Regions from separate parts of the Streptomyces sp. NPDC104226 genome, predicted to be linked through region 2. Evidence: riboswitches for the same ligand, from Rfam matches in the RefSeq annotation. Region 2 holds a riboswitch; each other region holds the start of a gene.

Region 1 (6,886 bases), on a different contig from region 2:
CGCGCAGGGCGGGCTCGTCGACCTGGATGACCGCCGTACCGGCCGCTTCCAGGTCGCCGACCTCGTCGCGCAGGGCGAGTCCGACCTGGCGCGCGGTCTCGCCGAGGGGCTGGTCGTCGCGTACGAAGGACCAGGCGAGCATGGTGACCGGGCCGGTGAGCATGCCCTTGACCGGCTTGGCCGTCTGCGCCTGGGCGTACGTGGTCCAGCGGACGGTCATCGGGTCGGGGCGGGAGACGTCCCCGGCGAGGACCGGCGGGCGGACGTAGCGGGTGCCGTAGGACTGGACCCAGCCGTGCTGGGTGGCGAGGTATCCGGTGAGCTGTTCCGCGAAGTACTGCACCATGTCGTTGCGTTCGGGCTCGCCGTGCACGAGCACGTCGAGGCCCGCCTTCTCCTGGAAGGAGACGACCTCGCGGATCTCGGCCCGGATGCGCTCCTCGTAGGCCGCCGTGTCGATGCGTCCGGCGCGCAGGTCGGCGCGGGCGGTGCGCAGTTCCGTGGTCTGCGGGAAGGAGCCGATGGTGGTGGTGGGGAGCAGCGGCAGGCCGAGGTGGGCGCGCTGGGCGGCGGCGCGTTCGGCGTAGGGCTGGGCGCGGCGGCCGTCGGCCTCGGTGATCGCCGCGGTGCGGGCACGTACGGCGGGGTCGTGGGTGATCCGGGAGGCAGTACGGGAGGCCAGGTCGGCCCGGTTCGCGGCGAGTTCGGCGGCGATCGCGTCGGTGCCCCCGGCCAGTCCGCGGGCCAGCGTGCTGATCTCGGTGGCCTTCTGGCGGGCGAAGGCGAGCCAGCGCCGGATCTGCGGGTCGGTGTCCCGCTCGGCGTCGGCGTCGATCGGGACGTGCAGCAGGGAGCAGGAGGCGGCCACGTCGACCCGGTCGGCGAGGCCGAGCAGGGTGCCGAGGGTGGTCAGCGACTTCTGGTGGTCGTTGATCCAGATGTTGCGGCCGTTGACCACGCCCGCGACCAGGCGCTTGCCGGGGATTCCGCCGACGGCGGCCAGGTCGTCGAGGTTGGCTGCGGCCCGGTCGGTGAAGTCGAGGGCGAGTCCGTCCACGGGCGCCTTGGCCAGGACGGGCAGGGCGTCGCCGAGCCGGTCGAAGTAGGAGGCGACGAGCAGCTTGGGGCGTTCGGTGAGGCGGCCGAGCTCGCGGTAGGCGCGGGCCGCCGCGTTCAGTTCGGCCGGTGTGCGGTCCTGGACCAGGGCCGGTTCGTCGAGCTGGACCCATGCGGCGCCCGCCGCGCGCAGCTCCGCGAGGACCTGGGCGTAGACGGGGAGCAGCCGGTCGAGCAGGGTGAGCGGCTCGAAGCCGGCGGAGACTCCGGGTGCGGGCTTGGCGAGGAGGAGGTAGGTCACCGGTCCGACGAGGACCGGGCGGGCCGTGTGGCCGAGGGCCAGGGCTTCCTTCAACTCGGCTACCTGCCGGGCGGGTTCGGCGGTGAAGACGGTGTCGGGCCCGAGTTCGGGGACCAGGTAGTGGTAGTTGGTGTCGAACCACTTGGTCATCTCCAGCGGGGCCACGTCCTGGGTGCCGCGGGCCATCGCGAAGTATCCGTCCAGGGCGTCCGCCGCGACGGCGGACCGGTGGCGGTCGGGGATGGCGCCGACCATGACCGTGGTGTCCAGGACGTGGTCGTAGTACGAGAAGTCGCCGGTCGGAACCTCGGTGATGCCGGCCCCGGCGAGCTGGGCCCAGTTGGTGCGGCGCAGGTCGCGGGCCGTGGCGCGGAGGGCTTCGGCGGTGACGCGGCCCTTCCAGTAGCCCTCGACGGCCTTCTTCAGTTCCCGGTTCTGTCCCTGGCGGGGGTAGCCGTAGACGGTGGCCCGTACGGGCGCGGCTGCGGACTCGGTGGTCACGGAACTCTCCTTCGCGAGCGTGTCTCCATGAACCCGGTGACGGGTCGCGGAGGCGAAGGGTGCCGCAGCGGGCGGACCGCCGGGGTCGCGTACGGCCGGGTACGCGACGGGAGGATCCGCCTGAGGTGCACGCCGACCCGCCCACGAGGTCACCGGGAAGCCGTGCGCGGTCGATCGCGCACGGGCAACGGGCAGGTCTTCGGACTCGCGGGCTCGCCTGCCGGTCTCCCGGCGGGCTCCTACTGGCCGTCGCTTCCCAGGACCGGTTCCGGTCCCAGTGCGTATGACGGCGGTCGTTCCCGCTCACCGCTGCGGGGCAGTCCCGGATTCCCACCGGGTTCCCTCTTACGACGCGTCCCGCCTGGCGGACGGGGGCGAACCAGCTGCGAGGTCCACAGTAGGGCGGGCGGCCGCCCGGTGGGCACGGCTTTCCACATGCCGGACGGTGACATGAGACACGACGGGCCTCGGGCGGTCGGGTACCGCCGAACGGGCGAATGACGCTGACGGCCCGACAGATGACCAAAGGTCACGAAAGAACTAATTGTGGTCAATTGTCCGATTGTGGGTTGTACTGGATGCCGGCAACACCGCCCATGAACTGGAGTGTTACGTGGCATCCACCACCCTCACCGTCTGGAAGTTCCCCACGCCCGAGGGCGCGCAGCAGGCGGAGTCCGCCCTGCTCGCCCTGCAGAAGGAACAGCTGATACAGGTGCACGACGCCGCGGTCGTCACCTGGCGCACAGATGCCAAGAAGCCCAAGACCCAGCAGCTGAACAGCCTCACGGGAGCCGGCGCGCTCTCCGGCACCTTCTGGGGGATGCTCTTCGGGCTCCTCTTCTTCGTTCCGCTGCTCGGCGCCGCCGTGGGTGCGGCGGCCGGGGCCATCGGCGGATCGCTGTCCGACGTCGGCATCGACGACCAGTTCATCGAAGAGGTGAAGTCCGAGGTGAAGCCCGGGACTTCCGCGCTGTTCCTGCTCTCCTCCGACGCCGTGGTCGAGCGCGTGCGCGGCGCCTTCCCCGGCGGTCAGGCACAGCTGGTCCGCTCCAACCTCTCCGGCGCGCAGGAGCAGCAGCTCCGCGAGGTCTTCGCGGCCTGAGGGTCCGTCGCCCGAACCGACACCGTGGCCCGCGACCGGGGCCCCTCCCCCGGCCCCGGGCCACAGAATTCCGAACTGGTAAGGATTTCCATGAAGCGTCTCCCGATCACCGCAGCCCTGGGCGCCACCGCGGTCCTGTTCCTCACCTCGTGCTCCTCGGACGACCCCAGCCCCAAGGCGCAGGCGACCCATGCCGCCTCGGAGCTCTGCACCGGCCTCTCCACCCTCAAGGGGGATCAGGCCAAGCTGGCGGCGCTGGACCCGGCTTCCGCGACGAAGGACCAGATCAAGGACGCCGTCGACGCCGTCCAGACGGACTGGGACAAGGTCTCCTCCTCCCTCGAGGACCTGGATGCCGCGAAGAAGTCGGCCGTGGGATCCGCCGTCGGCGATCTCAAGTCCGGCTTCGGGAACCTCCCCGGCGACACCACCGGATCGCAGGCCCTGACCCAGCTGAAGCCCCAGATCCAGAAGATCGACGAGACCCTCGTCGCAGCCTCGGCCGGCGTCACGTGCCCGTGACCCCCACCGGGCCGGCCTAGACAGCCCCGGCAGGCGCGGGCAGCGGGGGAAGGGCCGGGGTGGAGAGCCAGGATGCGAGCAGGTCCTCCAGCGGGGCGGTCGCGAAACGCGCCACGTGTGCGGTGAACCCGGCCGTGGTGACCACGCCGTGGCGGTTCACGGTGGCCCACTCCCGCAGCATGCGGAAGAACGGGCCGTCGCCGAGCGCGCAGCGGATCGCGTGCACGGCCAGGCCGCCGCGCTGGTAGAGGCGGTCGTCGAACATCAGCTTACGTCCCGGGTCGGCCAGCAGCAGGTCCTGCGGCTGCCCGGACAGCAAGCGGTGTGCGGCGGCCGCCAGTTCGTGCGCGGAGCGGCCGCCGGAGCGCTCCGACCAGAGCCATTCCGCGTACTTCGCGAAGCCCTCGTTGAGCCAGATGTGCCGCCAGTCGGCGATGGTCACGCTGTTGCCGAACCACTGGTGCGCGAGCTCGTGGGCGATGAGCCGCTCGGAGCCCCGTACGCCGTCCACGTGGTTGGCGCCGAACAGGGAGAGCCCCTGCGCCTCCACCGGCACGTCCAGCTCCTCGTCGGCGACGACCACGGCGTACTCCCCGAAGGGGTAGGGGCCGAACAGCTCCTCGAACAGCTGCATCATGGCGGGCTGCCGCGCGAAGTCGCGGGAGAACCGGGGCAGCAGGTGCGCCGGTACGTGGGCGCTCTGCGGGACCCCGCCGAGCCCGGGGTCGCCGAGCAGCACCGTCTGGTACATGCCGATCGACAGGCCGACCAGGTACGTGGACGTCGGCGCCGGCTGCTCGTACACCCACGTGGTCGTGGAGGCGCGGGTCGTCCGCGTGAGCAGCCGTCCGCCGGCGACGACGGTGTAGGCGGAGGGCGTGTTGACCGAGATCTGGTACGAGGCCTTGTCCGCGGGCCGGTCGTTGCAGGGGTACCAGGACGGCGCGCCGACCGGCTGGCTGGCCACCAGCGCGCCGTCGGTCAGCTCCTCCCAGCCGAGCCCGCCCCAGGGGCTGCGCACCGGGGTGGGATTGCCCGACCAGTGCACGTCCACCGTGAAGGCGGCGCCGGCGGGCAGCGGCTTGGGCGGACGGACGCGGAGCTTGCCGCCGCGGTGGCTGTAGTGCGGCGCGCGGCCGTTCACCAGGACTCGGCCTATTTTGAAATCGGCCAGGTTGAGGTGGAACTCGGTGAGCGGCGCCCGCCCGGCGATCGCGCTGAGCCGGGCCGTCCCGGCGAGCCGGTTGGGGCCGGGACGGTACTCCAGAGCGAGTTCGTACCGGTGCACGCGGTAACGGGGGTCGCCGTTGGCCGGAAAGTACGGGTCCGACGCCGCTGTCTTCTGGCCGTTCACTGCCGCTTCCGCTCCCTGCGTTGTGCTCGTACGACGTGCTGGTGGTGCCGGGCCCGTCCTGTCGGACCCGCCCGTCAGGGCCGCCACGCCTCGATCGGGTTGCCCAGCCAGCGGGTGTCGGCGGGAACGGATTCCCCGGCCATCACGAGGGAGGCGGGACCCAGTGTGCTGCGGGCCCCGACCGTGCTCCCGGGCAGGACGATTCCGCCCGGGCCCAGGGTGGCGCCCTCACGCAGGACCACAGTATCCGTCCTCAAGATCCGGTCGTGGAAGAGGTGCGTCTGCAACACGCAGCCGCGGTTCACGCTGACCGCGTCGCCGAGGACGACCAGGTCGGTCTCGGGCAGCCAGTAGCTCTCGCACCACACGCCCCGGCCGATCCGGGCGCCGAGTCCGCGCAGCCACAGGGACAGCAGCGGCGTCCCGGGCACCGAACCGACCAGCCACGGCACGGCCAGGACCTCGACGAAGGTGTCGGCCAGCTCGTTGCGCCACACGAAGCCGCTCCACAGCGGGTGCTCCCCCACCCGGTGGCGGCCCACCAGCAGCCACTTCGCGGCCGCGGCGACCACGCACGCGGCCACCCCGGCGGCGAGCAGGAGCGCCCCGGACAGCAGCGCGGTCCCCCACGGGCCGGGTCCGTCCGCACCGGCCAGCGCGCAGAACGCCGCCACGGTCAGGACGCCGAGCGCGGCCGAGGAGAACACCGGGACGAGCCGGCACAGCTCCACCAGCCCGCGCGCCCACAGCAGCCGTGCGGGCGGGTCGTAGGTCCGGCTCTGGTCGGCGTCGGCGGCGGAGCGCGGCAGCCGTACCGGCGGCAGGCCGAGGTAGGAGCTGCCCTTCTTGGCCTTCTTCGGCGTGGCGGACAGGACGCCGACCAGCCCGTCGTCCGGCACGGAACGGCCCGGCGCGGTCATGCCGGAGTTGCCGAGGAAGGCCCGGCGGCCGATCTCGGAGTGGCCGATGCGCAGCCAGCCGCCGCCCAGCTCGTAGGGGGCGGTCAGGGTGTCGTCGGCGAGGAACGCGCCCTCGCCGACGGTGGTGAGGCTCGGCAGGGCGAGCACCGTGGACACCTCGGCGCCCCGGCCGATCTTCATGCCGAGCAGCCTCAGCCACACCGGTGTGATCAGCCCGGCGTACAGGGGGAAGAGGGTTTCCCGGGAGAGGTCCATCAGCTGGGTGACCGTCCAGGCCTGCCAGCCGATCCTGCTGTGCGTCGGATGGGTTCCCGTGCGCAGCCCGAGGCTGAGGAGGCGTACGGAGACCAGCAGCAGAGCGGCGTACGCGAATCCGAAGGCGAGCGCCCCCGGCACCACGGCGAGCAGCGCTCCGGCCAGGGCCCGGCCGAGTCCGGCGTCGGCGGGCACGAACCGGCCGGCCACGAGGAGGGCGGGCAGGGCGGCGACCACGGGCAGGGCGGTGAGGCAGAAGCCGGCCGTCCCGTAGGCGGCGCGCCAGAACAGACCGCGCGGCGGGCGCTCCTTGGGCCAGTTCCGCTTGGCCTTGCCGAGCTTGCCGGCGGGGGCTCCGGCCCAGCGCTGGCCGGTCGGGATCTGCCCGACGACGGCGGAGCCGGGGGCCACCTCGGCCCGCTTTCCGACCTTGGCGCCGGGGAAGAGGATGCTGCGGGTGCCGACGACGGCGCCCGCGCCGACCTTGACGGCGCCGATCTCCAGCCGGTCCCCGTCCAGCCAGTGGCCGGAGAGGTCCACCTCGGACTCCACGGCGCAGCCGCGGCCTAGTTTGAGCATGCCCGTGACGGGCGGCAGCGAGTGCAGGTCCACCTCGGGGCCGATCTTGGCGCCCAGGGCCCGTGCGTAGCGCTCCAGCCAGGAGCCGGTGAGCGAGGTCGCGCCGGAGTACTCGGCGAGCCGCTCGGCCGTCCACAGCCGCAGATGAACGTTTCCGCCGCGCGGATGGCGCCCCGCCGTCACCCCGCGCAGCAGCAGCCGGGCGCCGCCGGCCGCGATCGCGAGGCGGCCGGGCGGGCTGAAGAGCAGGGCGGCGCCGGCGGCGACGAGCCACCAGGAGGCGGCCGGCGCCC
Region 2 (6,886 bases):
TCGGCATCGCGAACCAGCTGCTCGCGGCCGTCGCCCTGGCCGTCTGCACCACCCTGCTGATCAAGTCCGGACGCCTCAAGTGGGCCTGGGTGACGGGCGTTCCGCTGGCCTGGGACCTGGCCGTCACGCTCACCGCCAGCTACCAGAAGATCTTCTCCGACAACCCGAAGATCGGCTTCTTCGCGCAGCGGGACGTCTACCAGGACGGGATCGAGGCGGGCAAGGTCCTCAAGCCCGCCAAGAACATGGACGAGATGCACACCGTGGTCACCAACGCCACGGTGGACGGCGTCCTGTCGGTGTTCTTCGCCCTGCTGATCATCATCGTGCTCGTGGACGCCGCCCGGACCTGTCTGGCGGCCATCCGCAAGCCCGAGTCGGTCACGCTCGCCGAGGTCCCGTGGACCGAGTCCAAGATCGTCGCCCCGGCCGGTCTGATCCCGACCGACGAGGAGCGGGCCGAACTCGCCGCCGCCGGACTCGACTCGGGCGGGGGCCGCACGCAGGACTCCGTACGGGAACCCGCGTGACGCGCCTGCGCCACGTGCTGGGCCGGGCCCGGTTCTTCGTCAGGGAGTTCTCGGGCGAGGCGGCCTACGACCACTACGTGGCCCACGCCCGTACGCACGACCCGGACGCGGTGGTCCCGTCGCGCCGGGACTTCGAACGGGCCCGCACGGACGCCCGCGAGGGCGACCCGCGCGAAGGGTTCCGCTGCTGCTGAACCGGCGGGAAGCCGAGAGGCCGCCGCGTTCCGTCCACCCGACGGAACGCGGCGGCCTCTTTTCCTGCCCTGGCGCACACTCGATGCCATGGACATCATCATCAGGACGGCGGCGGCCGCCGAATACGAAGAGCTCGGGGAGATCACCGCACGGGCGTACCTCGACGACGGACTGCTCGACTTCGCCGAGGACGACCCCTACCTGAGCCGGCTGCGCGACGTCGCCGGCCGGGCTCCCGACGGCGAGGTGCTCGTAGCGGAGTACGAGGGCACGCTGCTCGGCGGTGTGACCTTCGCCCCTCCCGGCAGCCCGCTCTGCGACATCGCAGGCCCCGGCGAGGCGGAGTTCCGGATGCTGGCCGTCTCCCCGGCGGCGCGCGGACGCGGCGCGGGCGAGGCCCTCGTACGGGCCTGCGTGAACCGCGCCCGGGAGCTGGAGGGCGTGGGCCACCTGGTGCTGTCGACCACGGAGAAGATGCTCGGGGCGCACCGGATCTACGACCGGCTGGGCTTCGTACGGACGCCCGAGCGGGACTGGTACCCGGTTCCGGGGCTGCCGCTGCTCACCTACCGCCTGGAGCTCTAGGGCCTGCCGTCCGCGAGGAGCGACACAACATGTGGGGGCTACCGCGAGCACCGGCCCCCACATGTATGCTCATGCTCGCTGTCGTCGCAGGGGAATCCGGTGAGAATCCGGAACTGTCCCGCAACGGTATGAAATGCACCGACCCGCTCGGTGCATCCGCAAGTCCGAGGACCTGCCGACAGTGCGCCCGGCTCGTCCGAACCGGGTGCAGACACGTCCGGGCCTCGCGGTTGGGCCGGTGGACGCCACGTGGTGCACGCGCACGGCCCTGCCAGGCACGCGCGCCCCCACGTGCGCCCCCTCGCGCCCCGCACCAACGGTGATCCCGGAGCCGAGCGAGGGAGAGCTCCCCCCGTGACCATCGCGCCTTCCGCACCGCGCGCCGAGTCCGACCCGTCCGCCTACGAGGGTCCGGGGGCCGCGCTCCTGCGCACGCTCACCGAGCTGACCGCCGACCTGCCCGACACCGACCCCGGCCGGGTCGCCGCCGCCGCGCTGCGCGGCCGCAGCGCCGCCGCCGACGAGGCGGAGCTCCGTACGCTCGCCACCGAGGCGGCCGCCGGGCTGATCTCCGAGGACCCGGCGTACTCCCGGCTCGCCGCCCGCCTGCTGACGCTGGCCGTCCGCGACGAGGCCGCCGGCCAGGGCTCCACCTCCTTCTCCGACTCCGTCGAGGTCGGCCACCGCGAGGGGCTCATCGCCGACCGCACCGCGGACTTCGTACGCCTGCACGCGAACCGGCTCGACGCGCTGGTCGAGCACGCGCTCGCCGAGGGCGCCGACGACCGCTTCGGCTTCTTCGGCCTGCGCACCCTGCACAGCCGCTACCTGCTGCGGCACCCGATCACCCGCCAGGTCATCGAGACCCCCCAGTACTTCATGCTGCGCGTGGCCTGCGGCCTCGCGGAGAACGACTCCGTGCAGGCCGTCGAGGAAGTCGCCTCCCTCTACCGGCTGATGAGCCGCCTGGACTACCTGCCGTCCTCCCCCACGCTCTTCAACTCCGGCACCCGCCACCCGCAGATGTCCTCCTGCTACCTGCTGGACTCCCCGCTGGACGAGCTGGACTCGATCTACGACCGCTACCACCAGGTCGCGCGCCTCTCCAAGCACGCCGGCGGCATCGGCCTCTCGTACTCCCGCATCCGCGCCCGCGGTTCGCTGATCCGCGGGACGAACGGCCACTCCAACGGCATCGTGCCGTTCCTGAAGACCCTGGACGCCTCCGTCGCCGCCGTGAACCAGGGCGGCCGCCGCAAGGGCGCCGCCGCGGTCTACCTGGAGACCTGGCACGCGGACATCGAGGAGTTCCTGGAGCTCCGCGACAACACCGGCGAGGACCAGCGCCGCACCCACAACCTGAACCTGGCCCACTGGGTGCCGGACGAGTTCATGCGCCGTGTGAACGCCGACGCCGACTGGTCGCTGTTCTCCCCCGCCGACGTCCCCGAGCTGGTCGACCTGTGGGGCGACGCGTTCGACGCCGCCTACCGCAAGGCCGAGGAGTCGGGCCTGGCCCGCAAGAGCATGCCCGCCCGCGACCTGTACGGCCGGATGATGCGCACCCTCGCGCAGACCGGCCAGGGCTGGATGACCTTCAAGGACGCCTCCAACCGCACGGCGAACCAGACCGCCGAGCCGGGCACCGTCGTCCACTCCTCGAACCTCTGCACCGAGATCATCGAGGTCACCAACGACGGCGAGACGGCCGTCTGCAACCTCGGCTCGGTCAACCTGGGCGCCTTCGTGGTCCAGGGGGCCGACGGCGGGGACATCGACTGGGAGCGGCTCGACGAGACCGTCCGCACCGCGGTCACCTTCCTCGACCGCGTCGTGGACATCAACTTCTACCCGACCGAGCAGGCCGGCCGCTCCAACGCCCGCTGGCGTCCGGTGGGCCTGGGCGCGATGGGCCTCCAGGACGTCTTCTTCCAGCTGAAGCTGCCCTTCGACTCCCCCGCGGCGAAGGCCCTGTCCACGAAGCTCTCCGAGCGCATCATGCTCGCCGCCTACGAGGCCTCCTGCGACCTGGCCGAGCGCAACGGCCCGCTCCCGGCATGGGAGCAGACCCGCACGGCCCGCGGCGTCCTGCACCCCGACCACTACGACGTCGAGCTGAACTGGCCGGAGCGCTGGGACGCGCTGCGCGCCCGCGTCACGCAGTCCGGGATGCGCAACTCGCTCCTGCTGGCCATCGCCCCGACGGCGACCATCGCCTCCATCGCGGGCGTGTACGAGTGCATCGAGCCGCAGGTCTCCAACCTCTTCAAGCGCGAGACCCTGAGCGGGGAGTTCCTCCAGGTCAACGGCTACCTGGTGGAGGAGCTCAAGCGGCTCGGCGTCTGGGACGCCCAGACCCGCGAGGCGCTTCGCGAGTCCTCCGGCTCCGTCCAGGGCTTCGGCTGGATCCCCGCGGAGGTGCGCGACCTGTACCGCACGGCGTGGGAGATCCCGCAGCGCGGCCTGATCGACATGGCGGCGGCGCGCACCCCGTTCCTCGACCAGTCCCAGTCGCTGAACCTGTTCCTGGAGACGCCCACCATCGGCAAGCTCAGCTCGATGTACGCGTACGCCTGGAAGCAGGGCCTGAAGACCACGTACTACCTGCGTTCCCGCCCCGCGACGAAGATCGCCCGCGCCGCCTCCGGCAGCACGGTCCCGGCGGCCGCCGCTCCGCTCCCGCAGGCCGTCGACGCCGACGCGCTGGCCTGCTCCCTTGAAAACCCCGAGTCCTGCGAGGCATGCCAGTAATGAGCACCACCGACACCACGAAGAACCTCCTCGACCCGGGCTTCGAACTGACCCTGCGCCCCATGCGCTACCCGGACTTCTACGAGCGCTACCGGGACGCGATCAAGAACACCTGGACCGTCGAGGAGGTCGACCTCCACTCGGACGTCGCGGACCTCGCGAAGCTGACGCCCTCCGAGCAGCACATGATCGGCCGGCTGGTCGCCTTCTTCGCGACGGGCGACTCGATCGTCTCGAACAACCTGGTCCTGACCCTGTACAAGCACATCAACTCCCCGGAGGCGCGCCTGTACCTGTCGCGCCAGCTCTTCGAGGAGGCCGTGCACGTCCAGTTCTACCTGACGCTGCTCGACACCTACCTGCCCGACCCGGACGACCGCGCGGCCGCCTTCGACGCGGTCGAGGAGATCCCGTCGATCCGCGAGAAGGCGCAGTTCTGCTTCCGCTGGATGGACTCGGTGGAGAAGATCGACCGTCTGGAGACGGCCGCCGACCGCCGCCGCTTCCTGCTGAACCTGATCTGCTTCGCCGCCTGCATCGAGGGCCTGTTCTTCTACGGTGCCTTCGCGTACGTGTACTGGTTCCGCTCCCGCGGCCTGCTCCACGGTCTGGCGACGGGCACCAACTGGGTCTTCCGCGACGAGACCTGCCACATGAACTTCGCCTTCGAGGTCGTGGACACGGTCCGCAAGGAGGAGCCGGAGCTCTTCGACGACGCCCTCCAGCAGCAGGTCACCGACATGCTGAAGGAGGCCGTGGAGGCGGAGCTGCAGTTCGGCCGGGACCTGTGCGGTGACGGCCTGCCGGGCATGAACACCGAGTCCATGCGCGAGTACCTGGAGTGCGTCGCGGACCAGCGCCTGGTCCGCCTGGGCTTCCCGCCGATCTACGGCTCGCAGAACCCGTTCACCTTCATGGAGCTCCAGGGCGTCCAGGAGCTGACGAACTTCTTCGAGCGCCGCCCGTCGGCCTACCAGGTGGCGGTCGAGGGCACGGTCGACCTGGACGAGGACTTCTAGGCGGCCTTCATCTGCTGACGGCGCCCCCGCCCGTGGGGAGCGGCACCGGGGTGACCGGGGCTTCGGGCGGGGGCGCCCTGCTGTTCCCGGCGTGCGGCGGCGGTGCGGATCTGCCGGTCGGTGCGGTGCTCCCGCAGGGCGCCGTAGAGGGCGGGGCCCGCCAGGAGGGCGGCGACGGCCAGGACGAGGAGGTAGTCGAGGAACGTGTTCATGACTCCACTCTCGCCAAGGCGGGAGGAACCGGACAGTGGCAGGACTGTCATGGAAGGGCGAATTACTGCCACACTGGGGTCATGCTGAAGCCTTCCCCCCTGAAGAACGTGGCCGTGGCCGTCGTGAACGGGGTCACCCCCTTCGAGATGGGCATCTTCTGCGAGGTCTTCGGGATCGACCGGAGCGCGATGGGGCTGCCCACCTACGACTTCGCCGTCTGCGCGATGGAGGGGAACCCGGTCACCGTCGGAGACGGGCACTACAGCCTCACCCTCCCCCACGGCCCCGACCGGCTGGAGGAGGCGGACCTGATCTGCCTGCCCGCCGACCGCCAGGCACCGACCCGCGAGTACCCGGAGCCGCTGCTGGAGGCGCTGCGGCGGGCCGTGGACCGGGGTGCGCGGGTGCTGAGCGTGTGCAGCGGGGCCTTCATGCTGGGCGCCGCCGGGCTGTTGGACGACCGGCGCTGCACCACGCACTGGATGCACGCCCCGGCCCTGGCCCGCCGCTTTCCGCGGGCCCGGGTCGACCCGGACGTGCTCTACGTCGACGAGGGCCAGGTGATCACCTCGGCCGGCACCGCCTCCGGGATCGACGCCTGCCTGCACCTGGTCCGGCAGGAGCAGGGCGCCGAGGTGGCCAACACCATCGCCCGGCGGATGGTCGTACCGCCGCACCGGGACGGCGGGCAGGCGCAGTACATCCAGCGTCCGCTGCCCCGCACCTCCTGCGACACGGTGGGCGAGGTGATCGGCTGGATGGGCCGCCACCTGGAGGAGGAGATCACGGTCGAGCAGCTCGCGGAGCGGGCGCACATGTCCCCGCGGACCTTCGCCCGGCGCTTCCTCCAGGAGACGGGGACCACCCCGTACCAGTGGGTGCTGCGCCAGCGGGTCCTGCTGGCGCAGGAGCTGCTGGAGGCCACCGACGAGACGGTGGACGCGATCGCGGGCCGCTGCGGCTTCGGTACCGCGGCCGCCCTGCGCCACCACTTCCTGCGGACGCTGAACACCACCCCGAACGCCTTCCGCCGCACCTTCCGGGGCCCGGCCGCGGCCTGAAATCGGGCCGGTTCGCTCAGCTGAGCGAGAACTTCCCCCTTCTTGATCGCGTTCGCCCTACGGTTTGGTGGTTCACATACGACAGGGGGGTTCCCATGACTCGCGCCATCCGGACCGTCGGCAGCCACCCGGCCACCGCCGACCCGAGCGACCTCGGCTGGGACTAGGCCGTCTCTTTCGGATCCTGCCGGGCCTCACCGCGCGAAAGGCGCCCCGCTCCTGACCGGAGCGGGGCGCCGCTTGCCTGCGGGAGGGTGCGGCTACGCGTTCGGAACCGTCTCGTAGCGCGGGGTGCCCTCTTCCATCTGCCGCAGCGCGTCCTTGCGGTCCCGCTTCGAGAGGCGGTCGATGTACAGGGAGCCGTACAGGTGGTCGGTCTCGTGCTGGAGGCAGCGCGCGAAGTAGCCGGTGCCCCGGACCTTGATCGGGTTGCCCTGCGCGTCCTGGCCGGTCACCTCGGCGTAGTCCGGGCGGGCCAGCGAGGCGTAGGCGGTCGGGACCGACAGGCAGCCCTCGTTCGAGTCGTCCAGGA
Region 3 (6,886 bases), on a different contig from region 2:
CCCCGCCGCGCGCGAAGAGGACGTCGGTCATCGGCATCTTGACGTGGTAGGCCGCCACGGAGGACGGCACGTCGAGAATGCTCGGGGTGTCGATGAAGAACGGCAGTTCCGCCGCCATGTAATCGAAACACACCTGCAACTGTGCGTCGGTGATGGATTCACCTTCCGGCAACTTGGAGCCGACGAAGTGCAGGGCCATTTCCTCACAGCCCTTGCGGAATTCGTCATCGGTCTCCAGGAAATGGAGTACGCGACGGTGCAGAAGTTGGTAGACAGGGTTCGTCTGGAACTCCGAAAGTGCCCTCACTCGGATCTCGGCGTTCGGAGGTCCTGATTCCTCCACGCCTTTGAGAATCCTTCGCCGGACTGCCTTGATTTCCTTCGTCGCGCGCTTCTCGGCGTGTTCCCGGGTGTAGCCGAAGGCGGCGAACATCCCGTCCACGTGGAGGTCTGCGTAGACGAAGTCGACCTGTGCGAACCGGGTCGTGGCCCATCGGGTGAGGCCGGATATGCGCTCGGAGCTGAAGTAGCTGTTGCCCGGACTCACTCCGATGAGCACATGGTCGCCGTCTTCCCAGATGTGATGGCAAGTGCGGGTGAAGGGCAGAACTTCGAATGATGCGTCAGCTGTGATCGTCACCTGTGTGATCGCCCTTGTTGCCGCTTGTCCCTGGGAGCCCTGCGCTCCCGGTGTGGCGGCAATGTCGCTACGTTATGCCGTGGTCCCGGAGCGTGACAAGTGGAGGCTTGAATTGTTGGCTGGAATTATCGCTTCCGCACTACGGAAGAGTAATTGAATTTCTATCTGCCGCTCGAACGGGACCCGGGGCGTGCGGGGGCCGGGCGTGCCGCTACCCTGAGCCGGTCAACAAGCACCAAGCAAGAAGGGGTGGACCCAGTGGCGGACATCGAGAGCGCACGGACGACGTTCGGCAAGTTCGACGTGAACGGTGACGGCTTCGTCACGGCCGACGAGTTCCGTTCGGCGATGGCGGAGATGGGCGACCCGTTCGTCACCGGCCCGGTCGCGGAGGCCGTGATCGCCGCCAAGGACTCCAACGACGACGGCCTGCTGAGCTTCGACGAGTTCTGGGCCTCCCTGAACAAGTGAGCACCCGCGCCGCCCCTGGTCCCCTGCCGGGCCGGGGGCGCGTGCGCGTCAGGCCCGCCGCGGCCCGCCGGCCATGCCCTCCACCTCGGCGAGGGCCTCCTCCAGCCAGCGAAGCCAGAAGGTCTCCAGCCCGGTTCCCGCGTGCAGCACGACACGCCGCAGCCGGTCCTCGTCGGAGTCCCGGCCGGCCGGGAAATCCTTCGCCTCGATGCCCTCGTACACGGCCAGCTGGGCCCGGTGCAGCTCCAGATGCCGCCGCAGCTCGGCGGCCAGCCCCTCGGACCCGACCACCGCGGCCGCCCGGATCCGCAGCAGCAGGGGATCCCGCACCGCCTTGGGGTCCTGCCGCTCCCCGACCCACCGCGCCAGCTCCCCGCTCCCGGCGGGCAGCACCTCGTACTCCTTCTTCTGCCCGCGTACGGGACCCTCGCTGGGCAGCGCCCGGATCAGCCCGGACTCCTCCAGCCGGCCGAGCTCGCGGTAGATCTGCTGGTGCGTCGCGGACCAGAAGTACCCGATCGACTTGTCGAACCGCCGGGTCAGCTCCAGCCCCGACGAGGGCTTCTCGAGGAGGGCGGTGAGGATGGCGTGCGGGAGCGACATGCGGCCATCCTAGGTTTGCGGCTGCCTCCAGGCGGCCAGTGCCTCCGGGGTGCGGGGGGCGGGGGCGTCCGCCGCCAGTAGGCCGTGGGCCCGCAGGAGTGCGGCCACCGCCGGGGACCAGGCCTGGCGCAGGCCCGCCTCGGCCAGGAGGGCCGGCTCCGAGAGGAGGGCCTCGGCCGGGCCGAAGCGGATGCCCGCCGGGGTCAGGACCGCCGCGTCGTCGGCCCAGCGGACCGCCAGGTCCACGTCGTGGGTGGCCATGACCACCGTGGTGCCGGAGGTGCGCAGTCCCGCGAGGACGTCGAGGAGCCGCTCCTGGCCGTCCGGGTCCAGGCCGGCCGTCGGCTCGTCCAGGATCAGCACCCGCGGAGCCATCGCCACCGCCCCCGCGATCGCCGCGCGCTTGCGCTGGCCGTAGGAGAGCAGGTGGGTGGGGCGGTCCCGGAGCGGGGTGATGTCCAGGGCGGCGAGGGCCGAGTCCACCCGGGCGCGGACCTCGGGGGCGGGCAGCCCCAGGTTCATCGGGCCGAAGGACACGTCCTGTTCGACGGAGGCCGCGAACAGCTGGTCGTCGGGGTCCTGCACCACCAGCTGGACGGAGGTGCGCAGCCGGGTCAGTCCCGCCCGGTCGTACGAGACCTCCGTGCCGTCCAGCCGCAGCGATCCCGCGCCGGGCCGCAGGCCGCCGCTCAGCAGCCGCATCAGGGTGGTCTTGCCGCTGCCGTTGCGGCCCAGCAGGGCCAGCGCCCGCCCCGGGGCGATGACGAAGTCGACGCCGGTCAGGACCGCCGGGCCGTCCTCGTAGGCGTAGCCGGCCCCGGACAGTTCCACCAACGGGTTCACAGGTACAGCCCCTTCAGGGTGAGGGTCAGGGTGATCAGGGCCGCGAGCAGGCCGGCGGTGGCCGTGAGGAAGCGCCACGACAGGGCCGCCTCCGGTACGAGGACCCGCAGTGCGCCGTCGTAGCCGCGTCCGGCCAGCCCCGCCTGGAGCTTGGCCGCGCGGTCGAAGGCCCGTACGAAGGAGGTGGCGGCCAGCCCGGCCAGGGACCGCCACAGCGCCGCCCGGCCGGTGTGCCCGAGCCGGGCGGCCTGGGCCCGGCGGACCTGGGCCATGGAGTCGAGCAGCAGGAAGCCGATCCGGTACATGACCAGGGCCACGTCCACCACGGGGGCCGGCACCCCGGCCCGGACCAGCCGGGGCAGTACGTCGGAGACCGGGGTGGTGAAGGCGAACAGCAGCAGCCCCAGTGAGGCCGCCGAGGTGCGCAGCAGCAGTTCGGCGGCGAGCCGGGGGCCGTCGGGGGCCAGGGACACCGGCCCCGCCGGGCCGCCGACCGCGAACAGCAGGGGCAGCGCCCCGGTGAAGCAGAAGCCGAGCGGGATCCGGAAGGCCCGCCAGAGCTGCCGGCCGGCCACCCCGGCCGGGCCGAGCAGGACGGCGAGGGTGGCGGCGGCCACCAGCGGCCCGCCCGGCCAGGGCGGCAGGCACACGGCGGTGACCGTCAGCCCGATCCCGAGCAGGGCCTTCTCCAGGGGGTGCCGGCCGCGCCAGCGACTGCTGTGCGCGGCCACGTCGATCGGCAGCACCCGGCTACGCCTCCGGGGTGGCGGCGGGCGCTGCGGCGGGAGCGGCCGCAGCGGCGGCCGCTCCTTGGCGGCGGCCCTTGCGGACCCCGAAGTAGTACGCGAGGACGCCCGCGCCCAGCGCCGCCTGCAAGGCGAACAGCGCGGACTCGACCTCGCCGGAGGGGGGCTCGTACAGGGGGGAGAACCAGGGCTCGTAATCCGGCTTCAGCTCGGTGATCGCCGCCTCCGCCTGGGCGTCGGCGCCGGCGAAGGGCTCCTCCTTGCCCTCGCCCAGCCCCAGGGCGAGCGGCAGCACGGCCAGCGCCGCCACCAGGAGCAGCAGCAGGGCGTTGATCTTCGCGTTCTTGGACATCCCGCTCATCAGGCCGCCGCCTTCTCTCCGGTACGGGGGGCGGTCAGCTTCGCGACGCCCAGCCGGACCAGGTCCGACTTGCTCGACGCCATCAGCAGCCGCATCACCAGGACGGTCAGCAGCCCCTCGCTCACGGCCAGCGGGATCTGCGTGACCGCGAAGATCCCCCCGAACTTCGCGAGCGAGCCCGGGATCCCGGAGGCCGGGTCCGGGAAGGCCAGGGCGAGCTGCACGCTGGTGACGCAGTAGGTGACCAGATCGGCGAAGAAGGCGCCGAAGAACACGGTCACCATCAGCGGGAGCCCGGACGTGCGCAGGAGCCGGTAGACGGCGTACCCCGCCCACGGGCCGGCGACGGCCATCGAGAAGACGTTGGCGCCGAGGGTGGTGAGTCCGCCGTGCGCCAGCAGCAGGGCCTGGAACAGCAGGGTGATCGTGCCGAGCACCGCCATGATCGGCGGCCGGAACAGGATCGCCCCGAGCCCGGTGCCGGTGGGGTGCGAGCAACTGCCCGTCACCGACGGAATCTTCAGGGCGGACAGGACGAAGGTGAAGGCCCCGGACGCCCCGAGCAGCAGCGTGCTCTCCGGGTTGGCCTTCACCTCGCGGGTGAGCGCGCGGACGCCGTGGACGACGAACGGGGCGGACGCGGCGCCCCAGGCGACCGCGTGCAAAGGGGGCAGGAACCCCTCGGCTATATGCATGGGTAGGGAGACCTCTCCAGCACCTCGTGGATGGACAACGCGCCCCGGCCGGTCTCCTGGCTCACGGGTTGGCGTCCATGCCCCGCCTTCCCGGGCAGCGCGGAACCTCCCGCGCAGCCCAGTGGCTTTCCCGCAGGAGTGGAGCCGGACTTCCCGATCACAGTGGCGAGGGCCGCACCGGTTTCCCACCGGTTTCCCGAACACCAAGGCCCGCTGACCCTAGTCGGCCGCACGGACCGGGAACAACCCGCCCCAATCACGCCGGGCGGTGACCGGATTCCGCTTCTGCGTCACCCTGTGCGCCCGTGGCGCCACCGTCCGCGGCAAGGGCCGCACCTGAAAAGGGAGTTCCGCATGCCCGCGGCCACCGAAGGCCTGCTGCCCGGCATCGCCGCCCCGTTCCGGCTGCCGGGCCCGGGCGGCTCGCCGCGCCGGACGGCCCGCCGCGCCCGGACGGGTGCGGTCCGGTGGCGGGGCCACCGGGGCCCGGTGAGGCTGGACGCGTGGCTACCGACCCCGCGCAGGACCTCGACTACTCCGACCTGACCGCCGTGTACGTCAACTGCACGCTCAAGCGATCGCCCGAGCCCAGCAACACCGAGGGCCTGATCGACAAGAGCCGGGCGGTGATGGAGGCGGCCGGGGTGCGGACCTCGCTCATCCGGGCCGTCGACCACGACATCGCCACCGGTGTCTGGCCCGACATGACCGACCACGGCTGGGAGAGCGATCAGTGGCCGGTGCTCTACAGCCGGATCATGGACGCCGACATCCTCGTGCTGTGCGGCCCGATCTGGCTCGGGGACAACAGCTCGGTGATGAAGCAGGTCATCGAGCGGCTCTACGCCTGCTCCTCGATCCTGAACGAGCAGGGCCAGTACGCCTATTACGGGCGCGTGGGCGGGGCGCTGATCACCGGCAACGAGGACGGCGTCAAACACTGCGCCATGAACGTCCTCTACAGCCTCCAGCACCTCGGCTACGCGATCCCCCCGCAGGCCGACGCCGGATGGATCGGCGAAGCCGGACCCGGGCCCTCGTACCTGGACCCGGGATCCGGCGGCCCCGAGAACGACTTCACCAACCGGAACACGGCCTTCATGAGCTGGAACCTCATGCACCTGGCCGCGCTGCTCAAGCGGTCCGGCGGGATGCCGGCGCACGGCAACCAGCGCTCCCTGTGGGACGCGGGATGCCGCTTCGACTTCCCGAACCCCGAGCACCGGTAGGCGCCGTCAGCGGACGTTCGGGTGCGCGACGTCCAGGACGAAGCGCTCCGGGGCGTGCAGTGTGAAGGAGGTGTAGGCGGGCTTGGTGTCGAAGGCGGCGCCGAAGGTCACGTACCCCTCGTAGTCGCCGGTCAGGGCGATGCCCTTCAGCTTGGGCAGGTTGATCTTGAGGAGCTTGGGCCCGCGGTAGACGTTGGTGCCCGCGTCGTCGTGTCCGGCGGCGGGGTGCAGGCGGACTTCCAGGAAGTACCGCCCGGCCAGCGGTACGGGCTTGCCGGACCCGTCGTAGACCAGCTTGGCGACGGGGGTGACGGTGACCCCGGGGACGTACCCCTGAAGGTCGATGACCACCCGGTCGTACGTGCAGTGACCGCCCCAGCGGGCATTGACGACGAGCGGAGTCTGGGTGGCAGTGGTGGTGGATGCGGCCGTGGTGGCCGCGGCGGAAGCCGGTGCGGCGAAGGCCAGGGTGGCGGCGAGCAGTGCGCCCGCCCCCACTGCGACGGCCTGCCGGCGGCGTGGACGGTTCATTGCGTCCCCTCGATTCCGAGAGACGGGGAACGGTGACACCCGTGAAGACGCGCCCGCTACGGCCGTGGTTGCACCGGGTTCGCCGGCTCCACCGGCTCGACCGGGTTTGCCCGGTCAGCTGGGCAGGAGGGCGCTCAGCTCGGCGTCGAGGTCGTAGTGCCGGTGCTCCTGGCCGCGCGGCACCAGCTCGGTCATCCTGCGGCACAGCGCCTGTACGTCCTTGGCCCGGGCCGACACCACGCACGACTGCTCGCCGTTGCTGAAGGCGAAGAAGACCCGCGGCTCGGTGCCCTTCCAGCGCGGCCACACCTGTATGTCGCCCTCGCCGGTGGCGCAGACCTGGCCGTCGAGCAGCAGTTCCCGGGAGAAGACCCAGCGGGCGAGGTGCATGCCGGCGCCCTCGAAGTCGAGGGAGATCTCGTAGGGCCGCTCCGTGCGGTACACGAAGACGCCCCGTACCGGGACGGCCGTGGGCGAGGCCTCCAGGCGCAGTGGGAGGACGCGGTGCTCGGTGCCGGTCATGCGGGCGCCTCTCTCTCGGGGGGCACTCGCCGGCGCACGCGCCACATGCCCACTCGGGCAAGCTAGCCCACCCCCGGGCCCCTTTCCCGCGGCCGAAGGTCCCGTCCGGCCGGGCCGCTCGGCCCCACTTCGCCCGCCGCGCCGCGCCGAGCCCCGGCCCGACGCACCGAGCCCCGGCCTCCGGGGGGAGGTCGGGGCTCGGCGGAAGGGCGTGACCGGGGCGGGGGCCCCGGCCGGAACTACGG
Region 4 (6,886 bases), on a different contig from region 2:
CCAGGATCGCGGTGCCGGAGGGGGCGTAGGCCCATTTGTGGAGGTTGCCGAACCAGAAGTCGGCGCCCCCGCCCAGGGGGTCGGGAATCATCCCGGGGGCGTGGGCGCCGTCCACGATGGTCGTGACCCCCCGCTCGGCGAGTTCGGCGAGCAGCCGGGGCGAGGCGATGAGCCGGGCGGTGGGCGAGCTGATGTGGTCGAGTACGGCGACCCGGGTGCGCGGGGTGACTCCGGCCAGCACGGCTTCCCGTACGGCGTCCTCGTCGGGCAGGTCGGTGCCCAGGGCCACGGTGGTGAGCGGGGCGCGGCGGGCCGCGGCCGCGACGACCGTGCCGTAGCCGTGGTCGGTGACCAGGATCTCGTCCCCGGCGGCGAACTCCACGGCGTCCAGGGCCACGTTGGCGGCCTCGGTGGCGTTGGACACGAAGGCGATGCCGTCCGGGTCGGCACCCAGACGGGCGGCGATCCGCGACCGGGCCTCGACGAGCCGGTCGGGGGCCCCGATGAAGAACGCGTCGGGGTCGGCGTGCGCTTGGGCGCGCAGGGCCGCGTGCGCCTCCTGCACGGGGATCGGTACGGCTCCGAAGGAGCCGTGGTTGAGGTGGCTGACCGCCGGGTCCAGCCGGAACAGGCTCCGCCCGGCGGGGAATTCGGCGGGGCGGGCCGGTGCGGCGGACGGCAGGGGTGCTGCGGACGGGACCGGATCGTTCATGGATGTGACCTCCGTGGGTGCGGCGCGCGGCTGTCGTGGTCGTCGGGCCGATCATGCCCGCAGACCGCCCGCGACGGCACCCCCACCCCCCTACCCCGCGGCCGGGGCCGGGGGGCGCACCTGCTGGCGGTGGGTGGACCCGGCGCCCAGCTCCGCCAGCCAGGCGTCCAGGTCGGCCATGGCGGGCGGGTCCAGGAGGGCCGGGTCCACCGTGGTGCGGAGCTGGTGGGGAACCCCCGAGGCGAGCAGGAGGCGCAGGCTGCGCTCCGCCGCGGCGGCCGCGTGGCCGATGCCGGTGACCCGTTCGTAGCGGCCGGGCGGGGCCTTGACGTCGAAGCCGACCCAGTCCAGCAGGTCCGCATCCAGCAGCCGGGCCAGGCGCCGGGGGAAGGCTCCCCCGGTGTGGAGGCCGACCTCCAGGCCCAGTGCGCGGGCCTCCCGTACGGCCCCAGGCAGGCCGCGCTGGAGCAGCGGTTCCCCGCCCGAGAAGACGATGCCGTCGAGCAGCCCCGTCCGGCGGGCGAGGTGGCCGAGCACCTCGTCCCAGGAGACGGCGGCGGGGGCCCGGGCCGGCAGCAGGCCGGGGTTGTGGCAGTAGCCGCAGCGCCAGGGGCAGCCCTGGCAGAAGACGGTGGTGACCAGCCTTCCGGGCCAGTCGCAGGTGGACAGCCGGGACCAGCCTCCGATGCGGATGACGTCGCCGGAGGCCGCCGCGCCGGTGGCGGCAGCGCCGGTCGAATCGACGGCCGCCCCGTCCGGGGCCGCCCCGCCGCTCACACCGCCGCCTTGAAGTGGACGCGCTCGGCGTGTTCGCCCTTCTTGCCGATGTTGAAGGAGGACACCGGGCGGTGGTAGCCCATGACCCGGGTCCAGACCTCGCACGCCGCCCCGCACGTGGGGCAGTGGGGCTGCTCCCCCGCCAGGTAGCCGTGGTCCGCGCAGATGGAGAAGGTCGGGGTCACCGTCAGGTACGGGAGCCGGAAGGTCTCCAGCGAGCGCCGGACCAGCTTGCGGCAGGCCTCCGCCGTCGGGATCCGCTCGGGGGTGTACAGGTGCAGGACGGTGCCGCCCGTGTACTTGCCCTGCAGTTCGTCCTGGCGTTCCAGCGCCTCGAAGGGGTCGTCGGTCCAGCCGACGGGCAGCTGGGAGGAGTTGGTGTAGTACGGGTTGGTGTCGGTGCCGGCCTGGAGGATGCCGGGGAAGCGCGCCCGGTCCTCCTTCGCGAAGCGGTACGTCGTGCCCTCGGCGGGGGTGGCCTCCAGGTTGTACAGGTGGCCGGTGCTCTCCTGGAAGTCGACCATCCGGGCCCGGACCCGGTCCAGGAGGCGGACCGCGAGGGCGTGCCCCGCGGGATCGGTGATGTCGTACGCGTCCCCGCTGAAGTTGCGGACCATCTCGTTGACGCCGTTGACCCCGATGGTGGAGAAGTGGTTGCGCAGGGTGCCCAAGTACCGCTTGGTGTAGGGGAAGAGGCCGCCGTCGATCAGGTTCTGGACGGTGATCCGCTTGAGTTCGAGGCTGTCCCTGGCGAGCTCGCACAGCCGGTCCACCTCGGCCAGCAGCCGCGCCTCGTCGCCCGCGTACAGGTGCCCGAGCCGGGCGCAGTTGAGGGTGACCACACCGAGCGAGCCGGTCTGCTCGGCGCTGCCGAAGAGGCCGTTGCCGCGCTTGAGCAGCTCGGTCAGGTCGAGCTGGAGCCGGCAGCACATGGAGCGGATCATGTGGGGTTCGAGCGCGGAGTTGATGAAGTTCTGGAAGTACGGGAGACCGTACTTGGCGGTCATCGCGAAGAGCCGCTCGGCGTTCTCGCTCTCCCAGGGGAAGTCGCGGGTGATGTTGTAGGTCGGGATGGGGAAGGTGAACACCCGCCCGGCGGCGTCGCCCTCCGTCATCACCTCGATGTACGCCCGGTTGATCATGTCCATTTCGGCCTGGAGCTCGCCGTAGGTGAAGCCGGTCTCCTCCCCCGCGACCACCGGGACCTGTTCGCGCAGGTCCTCGGGGCAGGTCCAGTCGAAGGTGAGGTTGGTGAAGGGGGTCTGGGTGCCCCAGCGCGAGGGCACGTTGAGGTTGTGCACGAGCTCCTGGATGCACTGCCTGACCTGGTCGTACGTCATCGCGTCCAGGCGGACGTAGGGCGCCAGGTACGTGTCGAAGGAGGAGAACGCCTGGGCGCCCGCCCATTCGTTCTGCAGGGTGCCGAGGAAGTTCACGATCTGGCCGACGGCCGAGGACAGGTGCTTGGGCGGGGCGGAGTCGATCTGGCCGGGGACCCCGTTGAAGCCCTCGGTGAGCAGGGTGCGCAGGGACCAGCCGGCGCAGTAGCCGGAGAGCATGTCCAGGTCGTGGATGTGGAGGTCGCCCTCACGGTGGGCGCGGGCCACGGCGGCGGGATAGACCTGCTCCAGCCAGTAGTTCGCGGTGACCTTGCCCGCGGCGTTGAGGATGAGTCCGCCGAGCGAGTAGCCCTGGTTGGCGTTGGCGTTCACCCGCCAGTCCCGGCGGTCCAGGTACTCGGTCACGGTTTCCACGGCATCGACGACAGCAGTCACGGCAGCCCTCCCACGAGGCTCGGCACGGAAGAATGGCGGGCTTGTGCGAAACCCCGTGCCGGCAGGTGTCGGACTCGTCCGCCGTGGCGGACTCACCGTTGCGGGGCAGTCCCGGATTCCCACCGGGTTCCCTGTTGCCTCGGTCGGGGAGAGGCCCGCCGAACCGGCAGAGCCAACACTACATATAGATGCGACGGCCGAGCACCACCACTACATATGGGGTGACCAAGGTCCCGAGGCAAGGGACTTCAGCCCCTGCGGACGCGCCCGGAGCCCTCCGGCCGCGCACCGGAGCCCTGCAGCCTCAGCTCCGGCCGCTGGTGGCGGCGTAGTACTGGAGGTCCTGCACCTCCACCGTCCGCTCCACCCGGTGGCGCAGTTCCACCCGGGCCCCGGTCTTGCCGCCCCGCACCACGGACGCCGCGCCGACGCCCGGCGCCAGGGGCAGCAGCTCGGAGTGGACCCCGGCCGGGGCCGCGTGCGCGCCCTCGGCCGCTCCCACGGCCGTACGGATGCTCGCGGGCGCGGTCAGGAAGCTCAGCACCTCCACCGTGTCCCGGGCCGCGGCGCTGCCGCCCCGGAGCGCCATCACGAGGGACTGGCTGCCGCTCGGGTCGGCGGCGGCGAACTGGGTGCGCGAGCTCAGGTAGAGCGTGTCGCGGACGATCTCCGGCCAGCGGCCCGTCTTGAAGCGGGTGAGGTAGTAGGAGGAAAGGTCAAGGTAGGCATGGCCGTTGTGCAGGGAGGGCGCGAACTGGCTGCCCTCGCTGTAGTCGTTCCAGGTGGCGAGCTGGACCCAGTCTGCCCCGTCCTCGATGGCGCGGTTCCATGTGGCGCGCAGGGTCGCGGTGTTGCCGGCCTCGTCGTAGATGCCCTGGTTGGGGCGGGCGTCCTGGACCGATACGGGCTGCATCCAGATCTTGCCCGCGGCGTGCGCGCGCCGGACGTCGCGCGTGGAGCTCTCCTGGCCGACGTAGCTGCGGCTGCCCCACTCGGAGAATCCGTAGCTGATGGGCTCGAACGCGCTGCTGTGGGCGCCGAAGTCGAGGAAGAGCGGGACGAAGGCGGTACGGATGCCGTGCCGGGACTTCAGGAGGTCCATGACCCCGGTCCACCAGGCGGGGCTCTTCTCCTCCGCCTTGAACGGCGAGACGACCAGTCGGCCGTCGGGGAGCCGGTGGGCGGCCGGGGCCCTGCCGAGTTCCGCGAGGAGGTCGGCGAGCACGGCGGGGTCGTCGGTGCCCAGGGAGGTCATGTCCGGCATCAGCATGATCTTGAAGGCCGGATCCACCGAACGGGCCGCTTCCATCAGGAGGTTGCAGCGTTCCCGGTTCTTCCCGGTCAGAGAGAGCAGGTCGAGGGTGAACCCGTCGATGCCTGCGGCGCGGGCCGTCCGGACCTCCTGCCGGAGGTTGGCGAGCTCCCAGTCCCCGTCCTTGGGCGGGACGGGCAGCGGGCGGTCGCGGAGCAGGCCGCCGTAGCGCGCGTGCTTGCCGTTCTCGCCGTCCGGCTTCAGGTAGTTGCGGGTGTAGTAGTCGGCGTCGGCGCCGACGTTGTCCAGGGAGAGCGGGTACGGGGTGAAGTAGTGGGCGAAGACCAGCTTCTTGCCGGCGGCGCCGGAGCGCAGCACGGCCGGTTGGGGCATGTCGAAGGGCAGGGCCCCCGTGGGGCGCGCCGCGTCGTCCGGGCCGGAGCCCTGGGCCTTCGGGGCCGGGGTCTGCCCGCCGGGACTCTGCGGGTCGCTCGCGGCCGGGCCGGTGGCGCCGGGGCCGCCGGCGGCCGGCGAGGGGCCGTCGCCGGGGGTGCCGGGAAGGGTGTCCACCGGGCCGGGTCCGGAGCGGGCCCGTGCGTCGGCGACGGTGCGGGGCTCCCAGGCGATGCCCGTCGCGGCGCCGACGCCGACGAGGAGGAAGGCGGACAGGAAGAGGCTCAGCAGGGGTCTTCGGCGACGGAAGCCCGCACGGCGCCTGTGCGACTCGGGTCTCGCGCCCCGCCCTGCCCGACGCCGGTCCGCACTCATCCTGACCCCTCCCCCGCATATGCCCGCGCCAAGCCCGTACCTCGGGCCGCACAGCAGCAGTACAGCGGATTCCCCGCCCCCGGACAACCGTTCCCCGGGGGTCGGGGCGGCGGGAATGGACAAAGCCGCGTCGGGTGTACATCTCCTGCGATCACCGGGCGGCACGGGCGTTTCACCGGAATAGGGAATTCCCCTAGCCATCCGATAGAACTGGCGCATAATCATCTAGATGCGGCTTGAAACAACACTCTTGCCGCACCTGGTCACGCATGCAGGGGGGCATCGTGCCGATGAGGGATTCCAGAGGAGCCGGTACGTGCCCGGTTGCCTCCACAGAGCTGTCCCGTCTTTTCACCGCCGTGCGGCGGGGCAGAGTGCTGACCGTCACCGGACGGTCCCGCGAGCCCCGGAGCCAGGTGGTACGGGAGATAGGGCAGCGGCTCTCGTCCAATTTCTACGACGGCGTGGCCGTGGTGTCCATGGACCGGCGCTTCGGGGTCCGCGACCTGACGGCTTCGCTGGGCTGCGTACCGGGCATGCCGTTCCTGCCGTGCGGGACGACGAACGCGGCGTCGTGGCTGGCGGAGCGCGACATGCTGCTCGTCCTCGACGGCTGCGAGCACCTCGCGTCCGAGGCCCTGGACTGGCTGCGCGAGCTGCTCGCCGTGGCTCCCGGGCTGCGGGTCCTGGCCGCCGGGAGCGATCCGCTGGCCTTCGCTCCGGATCGGGTGCACCGGCTCTGACCGGGCGCACGAACGGGTCCGCCCCGGCCGGCGGTTGCCGGCCGGGGCGGACCCGTGAAAGCGGTGGACCTCAGTCCTGACGGGCCTCGGCCCCGGTGGACCTCAGTCCTGGCGCAGGACCTCAGCCGAGGAGCGCGAGCGCCTCGTTCAGGGTCGCGGACGGCCGCATGACCGCCGAGGCCTTGGCGGCGTCGGGCTGGTAGTAGCCGCCGATCTCCGCCGGGGAGCCCTGGACGGCGATGAGCTCGCCGACGATCTTCTCCTCGGACTCGGCCAGCGTCTTGGCCAGCGGGTCGAAGGCCGCGGCCAGCTTCGGGTCCTGGGTCTGGCGCGACAGCTCCTGCGCCCAGTACAGGGCCAGGTAGAAGTGGCTGCCGCGGTTGTCGATGCCGCCCAGCTTGCGGCTCGGCGACTTGTCCTCGTTGAGGAAGGTGCCGGTCGCCCGGTCCAGGGTGTCGGCCAGCACCTGGGCGCGGGCGTTGCCGGTGGTGGTGGCGAGGTGCTCGAAGGAGACGGCCAGCGCGAGGAACTCACCGAGGGAGTCCCAGCGGAGGTAGTTCTCCTTGACGAGCTGCTGGACGTGCTTCGGGGCGGAGCCGCCGGCGCCGGTCTCGAAGAGGCCGCCGCCGTTCATCAGCGGGACGACCGACAGCATCTTGGCGCTGGTGCCCAGCTCCAGGATCGGGAACAGGTCGGTCAGGTAGTCGCGCAGCACGTTGCCGGTCACCGAGATGGTGTCCTCGCCGCGGCGGATCCGCTCCAGGGAGTACGCGGTGGCCTCGACCGGCGACAGGATCTTGATGGTCAGACCGTCGGTGTCGTGGTCGGCGAGGTACGTCTTCACCTTGGCGATCAGCTG

Evidence for each region. A riboswitch is a leader RNA that binds a small molecule or an ion and turns the genes downstream of it on or off. The one in region 2 is predicted to bind cobalamin.
Region 1: linked by a shared signal. The riboswitch ahead of metE (5-methyltetrahydropteroyltriglutamate--homocysteine S-methyltransferase) and the one ahead of ACZ60J_RS24275 (ribonucleoside-diphosphate reductase subunit alpha) in region 2 are both predicted to bind cobalamin.
Region 3: linked by a shared signal. The riboswitch ahead of ACZ60J_RS33125 (energy-coupling factor ABC transporter permease) and the one ahead of ACZ60J_RS24275 (ribonucleoside-diphosphate reductase subunit alpha) in region 2 are both predicted to bind cobalamin.
Region 4: linked by a shared signal. The riboswitch ahead of ACZ60J_RS10960 (ribonucleoside triphosphate reductase) and the one ahead of ACZ60J_RS24275 (ribonucleoside-diphosphate reductase subunit alpha) in region 2 are both predicted to bind cobalamin.

Annotation. Positions count from the first base shown of each region.
Region 1 covers NZ_JBVJMS010000014.1:49,216-56,101, forward strand. The annotation lists gene metE (5-methyltetrahydropteroyltriglutamate--homocysteine S-methyltransferase) at 1-1,858, opposite strand, end outside; cobalamin riboswitch at 2,032-2,257, opposite strand; gene ACZ60J_RS34735 (DUF1269 domain-containing protein) at 2,472-2,963, shown strand; gene ACZ60J_RS34740 (hypothetical protein) at 3,054-3,485, shown strand; gene ACZ60J_RS34745 (M1 family metallopeptidase) at 3,502-4,839, opposite strand; gene ACZ60J_RS34750 (Pls/PosA family non-ribosomal peptide synthetase) at 4,914-6,886, opposite strand, start outside.
Region 2 covers NZ_JBVJMS010000007.1:515,749-522,634, reverse strand. The annotation lists gene ACZ60J_RS24290 (carbon starvation CstA family protein) at 1-530, shown strand, start outside; gene ACZ60J_RS24285 (CstA-like transporter-associated (seleno)protein) at 527-724, shown strand; gene ACZ60J_RS24280 (GNAT family N-acetyltransferase) at 813-1,310, shown strand; cobalamin riboswitch at 1,376-1,504, shown strand; gene ACZ60J_RS24275 (ribonucleoside-diphosphate reductase subunit alpha) at 1,665-4,061, shown strand; gene ACZ60J_RS24270 (ribonucleotide-diphosphate reductase subunit beta) at 4,061-5,080, shown strand; gene ACZ60J_RS24265 (hypothetical protein) at 5,077-5,292, opposite strand; gene ACZ60J_RS24260 (helix-turn-helix domain-containing protein) at 5,374-6,354, shown strand; gene def (peptide deformylase) at 6,615-6,886, opposite strand, start outside.
Region 3 covers NZ_JBVJMS010000012.1:227,063-233,948, forward strand. The annotation lists gene ACZ60J_RS33095 (tRNA-dependent cyclodipeptide synthase) at 1-640, opposite strand, end outside; gene ACZ60J_RS33100 (EF-hand domain-containing protein) at 899-1,111, shown strand; gene ACZ60J_RS33105 (PadR family transcriptional regulator) at 1,160-1,714, opposite strand; gene ACZ60J_RS33110 (energy-coupling factor ABC transporter ATP-binding protein) at 1,724-2,557, opposite strand; gene cbiQ (cobalt ECF transporter T component CbiQ) at 2,554-3,303, opposite strand; gene ACZ60J_RS33120 (energy-coupling factor ABC transporter substrate-binding protein) at 3,308-3,655, opposite strand; gene ACZ60J_RS33125 (energy-coupling factor ABC transporter permease) at 3,664-4,359, opposite strand; cobalamin riboswitch at 4,389-4,582, opposite strand; gene ACZ60J_RS33130 (flavodoxin family protein) at 4,863-5,588, shown strand; gene ACZ60J_RS33135 (AMIN-like domain-containing (lipo)protein) at 5,595-6,119, opposite strand; gene ACZ60J_RS33140 (SsgA family sporulation/cell division regulator) at 6,234-6,641, opposite strand; gene ACZ60J_RS33145 (hypothetical protein) at 6,881-6,886, opposite strand, start outside.
Region 4 covers NZ_JBVJMS010000003.1:227,473-234,358, forward strand. The annotation lists gene ACZ60J_RS10950 (aminotransferase class V-fold PLP-dependent enzyme) at 1-712, opposite strand, end outside; gene ACZ60J_RS10955 (anaerobic ribonucleoside-triphosphate reductase activating protein) at 803-1,489, opposite strand; gene ACZ60J_RS10960 (ribonucleoside triphosphate reductase) at 1,486-3,264, opposite strand; cobalamin riboswitch at 3,308-3,447, opposite strand; gene ACZ60J_RS10965 (glycoside hydrolase family 71 protein) at 3,569-5,284, opposite strand; gene ACZ60J_RS10970 (hypothetical protein) at 5,644-6,027, shown strand; gene ACZ60J_RS10975 (NADP-dependent isocitrate dehydrogenase) at 6,149-6,886, opposite strand, start outside.